DNA from 4 places in the Streptomyces sp. NPDC049837 genome. Region 1 is predicted to be linked to each of the others. Evidence: riboswitches for the same ligand, from Rfam matches in the RefSeq annotation. Region 1 holds a riboswitch; each other region holds the start of a gene.
The links. A riboswitch is a leader RNA that binds a small molecule or an ion and turns the genes downstream of it on or off. The one in region 1 is predicted to bind cobalamin.
Positions count from the first base shown of each region.

Region 1 (2,179 bases):
TGTCCGGCGAGGGCGCGTACGACGCGTACGTCGCCCACGCCCGGCGCTGCGACCCGGGCGCCGAGGTGATGACCCGGCGCGAGTTCGAGCGCAGGCGCACCGACGCGCGGGAGGCCGACCCGCGCGACGGGTTCCGCTGCTGCTGAGGTGCTGCTGACGTACTGCTGAGCGGGTGACCGCACGACGGGCCGCCGTGTTTCCGGGGACGGAAATGCGGCGGCCCGTCGCCGTACCCCTCCACACTCGGACCATGGACATCACCATCAGGGCGGTACGGCCCGAGGAACACGGGACGCTCGCCGACATCACGGCCCAGGCGTACCTCGGGGACGGGCTCCTGGCCTTCGGGGAGAGCGACGAGTACCTGATCGAGCTGCGGGACGTGGCCCGGCGGGCCGCCGGGGCGGAGGTGCTCGTGGCCGTGGAGCGGGACGAACGGGTGCTGGGCGGGGTGACGTTCGTCGCGCGGGGCGGCGATCCGTGGGCGGACCTGGCCCGCGACGGGGAGGCCGAGCTGCGGATGCTCGCGGTGGCCCGGGAGGCACGGCGGCGGGGCGCGGGCGAGGCGCTCGTACGGGCGTGCGTGGAGCGGGCGCGGGCGGTGGAGGGGTGCGCGCGGCTGGTGCTGTCCACGCAGGCGTCCATGCGGGCGGCGCACCGGATCTACGAGCGGCTGGGGTTCGTCCGCACCCCGGAGAGGGACGTGCGGCCCGTCCCGGGCGTGACCCTCCCCACGTACGCGCTGGCCCTCTGAGGCTGCGACCGACACAACATGTGGGGGGTGCCTCAACTCGCGCCCCCCACATGTATGCTCGTCCTCGCTGTCGCCGCAGGGGAATCCGGTGGAAATCCGGAACTGTCCCGCAACGGTGTGTTGGTGTGCCTTTGTGTACGTACGAGTCCGAAGACCTGCCGACAGCGCGCCCGGACCGTCCGGCCCGGGTGCCCAGACGTCCGGGCCTCGCGGAATGGGCCGGTGGACGCGGTGCCCCGCACCCTGTGCCCGGGTGCGCCCGCTCCCCTGCCCGCGTCCGCGGTGGCCCCGAGCCGAGCGAGGGAGAGCCCCCACGTGACCATCGCGCCAGCCGATCCGGTTTCAGCAGTCGCAGTCACGGACACGACGGAGACGGACGGACCCGGGACCGTACTGCTGCGGACCCTGACCGACCTCACCGCCGACCTGCCCGACACCGACCCGGGCCGGGTCGCCGCCGCCGCGCTGCGGGGCCGCCACGCCGGTTCGGACGAGGCGGAGCTGCGCGAGCTCGCCACCGAGGCGGCCGCCGGGCTGATCTCCGAGGACCCCGCGTACTCCCGGCTCGCGGCGCGGCTGCTGACCCGGACGATCACGGAGGAGGCGGCCGGGCAGGGCGCGGTGTCGTTCTCGGCGTCGGTGGCTGTGGGGCACCGGGAGGGTCTGATCGCGGACCGTACGGCCGCGTTCGTGACGGCCCACGCCGACCGGATGGACGCGCTGATCGACTCGGCCGCCGACGACCGGTTCGGATACTTCGGGCTGCGGACGCTGTACTCGCGCTACCTGCTCCGGCACCCGATCACGCGCAAGGTGATCGAGACGCCGCAGCACTTCATGCTGCGGGTGGCGGCCGGGCTGGCCGAGGACGACTCGGTGCGCGCCCTGGACGAGGTGGCGTCCCTGTACGGGCTGATGAGCCGGCTCGACTACCTGCCCTCCTCCCCCACGCTGTTCAACTCCGGTACGCGCCACCCGCAGATGTCCTCGTGCTACCTGCTGGACTCGCCGCTGGACGAGCTGGACTCCATCTACGACCGCTACCACCAGGTGGCGCGGCTGTCGAAGCACGCGGGCGGCATCGGCCTGTCGTACTCCCGCATCCGGGCGCGCGGTTCGCTGATCCGCGGCACCAACGGGCACTCCAACGGCATCGTGCCGTTCCTGAAGACGCTGGACGCCTCCGTCGCGGCCGTGAACCAGGGCGGGCGGCGCAAGGGCGCGGCGGCCGTGTACCTGGAGACGTGGCACGCGGACATCGAGGAGTTCCTGGAGCTGCGCGACAACACCGGTGAGGACGCCCGGCGTACGCACAACCTGAACCTGGCGCACTGGATTCCGGACGAGTTCATGCGCCGGGTCAACGCCGACGCCGAGTGGTCGCTGTTCTCGCCCGTCGACGTGCCGGAGCTGGTCGACCTGTGG
Region 1 covers NZ_JBFAMP010000003.1:436,036-438,214, forward strand. The annotation lists gene AB0J57_RS09895 (YbdD/YjiX family protein) at 1-146, shown strand, start outside; gene AB0J57_RS09900 (GNAT family N-acetyltransferase) at 251-754, shown strand; cobalamin riboswitch at 792-932, shown strand; gene AB0J57_RS09905 (ribonucleoside-diphosphate reductase subunit alpha) at 1,070-2,179, shown strand, end outside.

Region 2 (2,179 bases), on a different contig from region 1:
TACGGCGGCCGTACGCCGACCAGGGTCGCGGTCAGCGGCAGCACCACGAACCGCTTGTTCTTCACGGCCGGGACGTCCGCGAGGGCCGGCTGCGAGAGCAGGAACTTCTTCTTCCGCTCCACGTTGTCGGCGCCCGCGTAGTCGTAGATGGCGATCACCTCGGGCTTGCGGGCCACGACCTGCTCCCAGGAGGCGTCCCCGAAGACCTCGTCGAGGTCGTCGAAGACGTTCCGGCCGCCGGCCAGCCGGATGATCTCGGTGCCCAGGCTCTTGCCGCCCGCCGTGAACGCCGACTTGTCGCCGCTGTCGTACACGAACACGGGCACGGCGGGCGCGCCCTTCACCGCCTCGGTGGTCCTGGCGATACGTCCCTGGAGGTCGGCGACGAGCCGGTCGGCGCGGTCCCGCACGCCGAAGACCGAGCCGATGGTGCGGATCTCGTCGTAGGTGTCCTGCATGGACACCCGCTTCTTCCCGCAGTACTCGCGGTTGAGGTAGGTGTCGATGCCCGCGTCGGCGAACGCCTTGCGGGAGCGGCCCTCGTTCTCGGCGAACGCGCTGCCGTAGCCGCCGTAGACGAAGTCCGGCCCGGCCTCCAGGACCTTCTCGAAGGACGGTTCCTTCTCCGCCAGCTCCGGGATGGCCTCGAAGTCCTTCCGGAACTGGGGCAGGACGGCAGAGTCGGGGAAGGCGGTGCCGACCATCCGGTCCTTCAGCCCCAGTGCCAGCATCAGTTCGGCCGGGTGCTGGTGGATGGTGACCACCCGGGAGGGCGGCTTGTCGTACGTCGTGCGGGTGCCGCAATTGTCGATGGTGACCGGGAAGCCCTGCCCGGACGGCGCGGTGGCCTTCCGGTCGTCGGCTGCCCGCTCGGGGCCGCCGCAGCCGGCCAGCAGGGTCGCCGACAGGGCGACGGCCAGCGCCACGGCGCGCCCGGCGCGGCGGCGCGGGCGGGCGGGGGAGAAAAGGGAACGGGGGAACAAATGGGGACGGGGCGTGCCGTCGTACACGTAAAGCCTCCTGGGGAGTCCGCGCTCCTCGGAACGGGCCCGCGACAGGCCAGTGTCCTGACTCCCGGATCGACGTTCCCCCGGCCTTCCCGCGCGTGGTGCGCAGTGGCCTTCTCGAAGGGTTCCACTCCCCGGTCACAGTGGCGGGACCGTGCCGGAATCGCACCGGCTTCCTGTCTCCCGTCGCGGTGATGACCAGGCGATACTACGTGGCCGGTGACACCGGGCGGACCTGGTGTGCGGCGCGGTGCTTCTGCCATCCTGCCTTCGACCCCACGACCGAGAGGACGGTGGCACCCGTGTGCCCGCGCGTGTGTGACGGATCGTCGCCGGACGGCGGTCCCAGCCCCGACGTCCTCGCACGGGTCCGAGCCGTCGGCCCCTACTTCGCCGTGGCGTGGGGGCCCCGCGCCGACGCCGCACGCTTCCGGCCGCTCACCGACCTGTACACGGACCGGGACGGGGCGCTGGACGCGTACGTGGCGGCGGTCGGCCGGCGGCTCGGCACCGGGCAGCGGCTCGGGGCCGGGCAGCGGCGGGTCGCCGCCTCGACCCTGCACATCGGGACGGCCGCCCGGCTGTGGTCGGTCGCCCTGGCCACCGCCGCGCTCACCGGGCGCGCGCCCGACCTCGCGCCCGACCGCCTGTGGTGGCGCCCGGCCGAGTCCGGCCCGATCGACCTGTGGCTGCCGGAGGTGTCCTGGGTGGCGGGTGACGACCTGCCCCTGGCCCTGCACGGGACCGTCGTCGTACGCAACCTGCTGCCGCTGGGCGACGCGCTGCGGGAGCACTCCGCGCTGTCCCCGCACGTGTTGCGGGGCAACGCCGCCTCCGCGCTCATCGGCGCCGTCCGGGTGCTCACCGCCCATGCCCCCGAGGCACCCTACCCCCCGCTGCCGCTGGTCACCGCCCTGCTGGCACGCGAACCGCTCGCCAGCGCCGGCGCCTTCACCGCCAGGCCGCTGACGTACCGGCGCCGTAGCTGCTGCCTCTACTACCGCGTGCCCGGAGCCGGTTACTGCGCCGAGTGCGTCCTCAACCCGGCCGGTACGCCCCGTTGAGGTAGTGCTCACCGATGTCGCGGAGCCGGTGAGCCGTGGAGCGGTCGGCCGTCAGGACGCGGGCGTTGCGCCAGAACCGGTCGAGGCCGGGGGCGTCGGCGAGTTCCG
Region 2 covers NZ_JBFAMP010000002.1:399,917-402,095, forward strand. The annotation lists gene AB0J57_RS06365 (ABC transporter substrate-binding protein) at 1-1,010, opposite strand, end outside; cobalamin riboswitch at 1,040-1,225, opposite strand; gene AB0J57_RS06370 ((2Fe-2S)-binding protein) at 1,202-2,071, shown strand; gene AB0J57_RS06375 (acyl-CoA dehydrogenase) at 2,046-2,179, opposite strand, start outside.
Region 2: another riboswitch for cobalamin. It lies ahead of AB0J57_RS06365 (ABC transporter substrate-binding protein); the one in region 1 lies ahead of AB0J57_RS09905 (ribonucleoside-diphosphate reductase subunit alpha).

Region 3 (2,179 bases), on a different contig from region 1:
GTGCCGTGTCACGTCCACGTCCTGCCCCGCCGGCAGCTCCCGCACCCGCCACGCCCCGGTGCCCGCCTCGCGTGCGGCCGCCAGGAACGCCTCGGCCGCCGCGAGCGCGGCGCGGGGCGCGTCGGCGCCGGCCACCCGGTATGTCCGGTCCGCGACCCGGAGCAGGGCGGCGCCGTCCGGCGCTGCGAGCAACGTCACATCGGCGGCCAGGGCCGCGACGTCGCCCCGCCCGTCGTCCACGGCGAACAGGAAGCGGCCCGACAGCTCCGCCGTCCAGTCCTCGCCGCACACCAGCTCGTCCAGCTCCACCGCCCAGGCCATGACGTCCGCCCCGGCGAGCGGTGAGACGACCATGTTCCGTACGCGCTCGTGCCGTTCGGAGGCGGGCAGCAGCCCGGCGTCCCGCAGCGCGTCCGCGAGGCCCAGCCCGCAGCCCTCGCCCAGCCCCCGCAGCTCGATGTTGCCTCGCGAGGTGAGGGAGAGGTGCCCGTCGCCGAGCCGGTCGGCGGCGTCGGCCAGCACGTCGACCTGACGTGACGTCAATACACCTGTGGGTACGCGGAGTCGGGCGAGCGCGCCGTCATCGGCACGGTGCAGCCGCAGCGCACCCGGGCAGGCGTCACCGCGGTCCCGGACACGGTCCCGTATGTGCGCTTCACCCCGGTCCTGGGGGTTTGGTGAGCTGGGCGGCATGGCGGCGAGCATACGCGCAGCCTCTACTATGCAGACGGCACAGGGTCCCAGGGCCCTAGGGAGGAAGCCCGGTGAGAATCCGGCGCGGTCCCGCCACTGTGAGTCCGGCGGAAACCGGACGAGTCAGGAACTCCCGCCGTCCTACGACCACCCGGGGCGCGGACACCCCGAGGAAGGCCTGCGCACGCCATGACGCACGCGACGACGCCCGCCACCAGTCCCGAGGCGACGCCCGAGGCGACGACGATCCTGCTGCTGTCGCACTCCGACACCGACCTGCTCAGCGCGCGCGCCTCCGGCGGACCCGTCGCGTACCGGTTCGCCAACCCCGCCCGGCTCCCGATGGACGACCTGCCCGGCCTCCTCGACGGCGCCGACCTCGTCGTCGTACGCCTCCTCGGCGGCATCCGCGCCTGGGAGGAGGGCCTGGAGGCCCTCCGCGCGAGCGGCAAGCCGCTCGTCGTCCTGACCGGCGAACAGGCCCCCGACGCCCAGCTCATGGAGACCTCCACCGTCCCGATCGGCATCGCGGCCGAGGCGCACGCCTACCTCGCCCACGGCGGACCGGACAACCTGGAGCAACTCGCCCGTTTCCTCTCCGACACCGTCCTGCTGACCGGCCACGGCTTCGAGCCCCCGGCCGCCGCCCCCACCTGGGGCCCCCTGGAGCGGACCGCGCGCAACACCACCGGCCCCACGGTCGCCGTGCTCTACTACCGCGCCCACCACATGAGCGGGAACACCGCCTTCGTCCACACCCTGTGCGACGCCATCGAGGACGCCGGCGGCCAGGCGCTGCCCCTGTACGTGGCCTCCCTCCGCGCCCCCGAGCCGGAGCTCCTGGAGAGCCTGGGGATGGCCGACGCCGTCATCACCACCGTCCTCGCCGCCGGCGGCACCAAGCCGGCCGAGGCCCAGGCGGGCGGCGACGACGAGTCGTGGGACGCGGGCGCGCTCGCCGCCCTGGACGTCCCGATCCTCCAGGCGCTGTGCCTGACCGGCTCGCGCGCCGCCTGGGAGGAGAACGACGAGGGCCTCTCGCCGCTCGACGCCGCCAGCCAGGTCGCCGTCCCCGAGTTCGACGGCCGGCTCATCACCGTCCCGTTCTCCTTCAAGGAGATCGACGCCGACGGGCTTCCCGCGTACGTCGCCGACACCGAGCGCGCCGCCCGCGTCGCCGGGATCGCCGTCCGCCACGCCCAACTGCGCCACATCCCCAACGCCGACAAGCGCCTGGCGCTGGTCCTGTCCGCGTACCCGACCAAGCACTCCCGCATCGGCAACGCCGTCGGCCTCGACACCCCCGCCTCCGCCGTCGCGCTGCTGCGCCGACTGCGCGAGGAGGGGTACGACTTCGGCACCGAGGAGGTCCCGGGCCTCGCGTCCGGTGACGGCGACGAGCTGATCTACGCCCTCATCGAGGCGGGCGGCCACGACCAGGACTGGCTCACCGAGGAGCAGCTCGCCAAGAACCCGGTCCGCATCC
Region 3 covers NZ_JBFAMP010000004.1:372,802-374,980, forward strand. The annotation lists gene AB0J57_RS13140 (cobalamin biosynthesis protein CobG) at 1-705, opposite strand, end outside; cobalamin riboswitch at 712-849, shown strand; gene cobN (cobaltochelatase subunit CobN) at 883-2,179, shown strand, end outside.
Region 3: another riboswitch for cobalamin. It lies ahead of cobN (cobaltochelatase subunit CobN); the one in region 1 lies ahead of AB0J57_RS09905 (ribonucleoside-diphosphate reductase subunit alpha).

Region 4 (2,179 bases), on a different contig from region 1:
TCCGCGGCCTTGGCGTCCGAGGCACCGGCATCGGCCGTGCCGGCGCCCGCGCGCGCCTGCGCCTCGCCCTGCCGGCGACCGCGCCGCAGACCGAAGTAGTACGCCAGCACGCCCGCCCCGATGGCGGCCTGGAGCGCGAACAGCGCGGACTCCACCTCACCCGACGGCGGTTCGTACAGCGGGCTGAACCACGGCTCGTAATCCGGCTTCAGCTCGGTGATGGCCGTCTCGGCCTGGGCGTCGGCGCCCGTGAACGGCTCCTCCTTGTGGTCGCCCATGCCCAGCGCGAGCGGGAGGACGGCGAGCGCCACCACGACGAGCAGCAGCAGTGTGTTGATCCTGGCGTTACGGCTCATCGGACCACGGCCTCCTTCTTCACCGGCAGGACACCGAGGCGGGCCAGATCGCCCTTGCTGGACTGCATCAGCAGCCGCATCACCAGCACGGTGAGCAGGCCCTCGCTGACGGCCAGCGGAATCTGCGTGACGGCGAAGATCCCGCCGAACTTCGCCAGCGCACCGGCGACACCGCTGCCCGGGTCCGGGAACGCCAGCGCGAGCTGCACGCTGGTGACGCAGTACGTGGACAGGTCGGCGACGAACGCGCCGAAGAAGACGCTCACCATCAGCGGCACGTCGAAGCGGCGCAGCAGCCAGTAGGTGCCGAAGCCCGCCCACGGCCCGACGATCGCCATCGAGAAGGCGTTGGCGCCCAGGGTCGTCAGGCCGCCGTGCGCCAGCAGCAGCGCCTGGAAGAGCAGCGTGATGGTGCCCAGCACCGCCATGATCGGCGGCCGGAACAGGATCGCGCCCAGTCCCGTACCGGTCGGGTGCGAGCAACTGCCCGTCACCGAAGGGATCTTCAGGGCGGACAGGACAAAGGTGAAGGCACCGGACGCGCCGAGCAGGAGAGTCGATTCGGGATTGGCCTTGACCTCCCGGGTCAGGGCCCGGACGCCATGGGCGACGAAGGGAGCGGCGGCGACGGTCCAGGCGACCGCGTGCGCAGGGGGCAGATACCCCTCGGCGATATGCATGATGTGGGAGACCCTCTCCAGCACCTCGTGGATGGACAACGCGCCCTGGCCGGTCTCCTGGCTGACGGGATGGCATGGGGGCATGCCGCCGCGACTCCGCCTTCCCGGACCCCGCGGTCTCCCGCGGTGTTCCAGTGGCTTCCCGGGGTGGATTCCCAGGGAGTGGAGCCGGACTTCCCGATCACAGTGGCGAGGGCCGCACCGGTACCGCACCGGTTTCCCGTACACCAAGGCCCTGCGACAGTAGTGCTTTGACCAGGTACATCACAACCCGCACACCGGTGCGGGCACCGGCTGCACCCACCGGACGCCGTCACTCCTTGCGGTAGCCGTACGCCTCCGACGCGGCCGTCACCACCGCGTCCAGGTCACCGCCCGCCGACGCGGTGACCACCGCCGCCACCGCGCCCTCCACGAAAGGAGCGTCCACCAGCCGCGTACCGTCGGGCAGCTCGTCGCCCTCCGCGAGCAGGGCCTTCACCGTCAGGACCGCGCTGCCCAGGTCCACCAGGACGGCCACGCCCGCCCCGCCGTCGACCTCCGTCGCCGCCTGGGTGATCAGCTCCGCGCTGGTGCCGAGCCCCCCGTCCGGAGTGCCGCCCGCCGCCGCCACCGGCACCGTCCCGCCGCCGCCCGCGAGGCCACGGGCCAGCTCGGCGACGGACGACGCGACCGCCGCGCTGTGCGAGACGAGCACGATGCCCACCCGCGCGCTCACCGCGTGCCCTCCGCCTCGGCGAGGGCGGCGATCAGCAGGGCCGAGGACGTGGCGCCCGGGTCCTGGTGACCTACGCTGCGCTCACCGAGATAGCTGGCCCTGCCCTTGCGGGCGAGCATCGGTACGGTCGCGAGGGCGCCCTGGTTCGCGGCCTCGGCCGCCGCCGCGAACGACTCGCCGAGCGACTCGGCCAGCGACTCGACGGCCGGCTCCAGCGCGTCCAGCATCGTCTTGTCCCCGGCCGCCGCCCCGCCGAGCTGCGCCACCGCCGCCACACCCGCGCGCAGCGCCTCGGCGAGCTGCACCGGCGCCACCTCGGCGGCGTCGCCCAGCGCCTTGCCGGTGCGCCGCAGCAGCGTCCCGTACAAGGGACCCGACGCGCCGCCGACCGTCGAGATGAGCTGCCGCCCCGCGAGCGTGAGCAC
Region 4 covers NZ_JBFAMP010000002.1:594,976-597,154, forward strand. The annotation lists gene AB0J57_RS07195 (energy-coupling factor ABC transporter substrate-binding protein) at 1-356, opposite strand, end outside; gene AB0J57_RS07200 (energy-coupling factor ABC transporter permease) at 353-1,036, opposite strand; cobalamin riboswitch at 1,066-1,311, opposite strand; gene dhaM (dihydroxyacetone kinase phosphoryl donor subunit DhaM) at 1,350-1,754, opposite strand; gene dhaL (dihydroxyacetone kinase subunit DhaL) at 1,751-2,179, opposite strand, start outside.
Region 4: another riboswitch for cobalamin. It lies ahead of AB0J57_RS07200 (energy-coupling factor ABC transporter permease); the one in region 1 lies ahead of AB0J57_RS09905 (ribonucleoside-diphosphate reductase subunit alpha).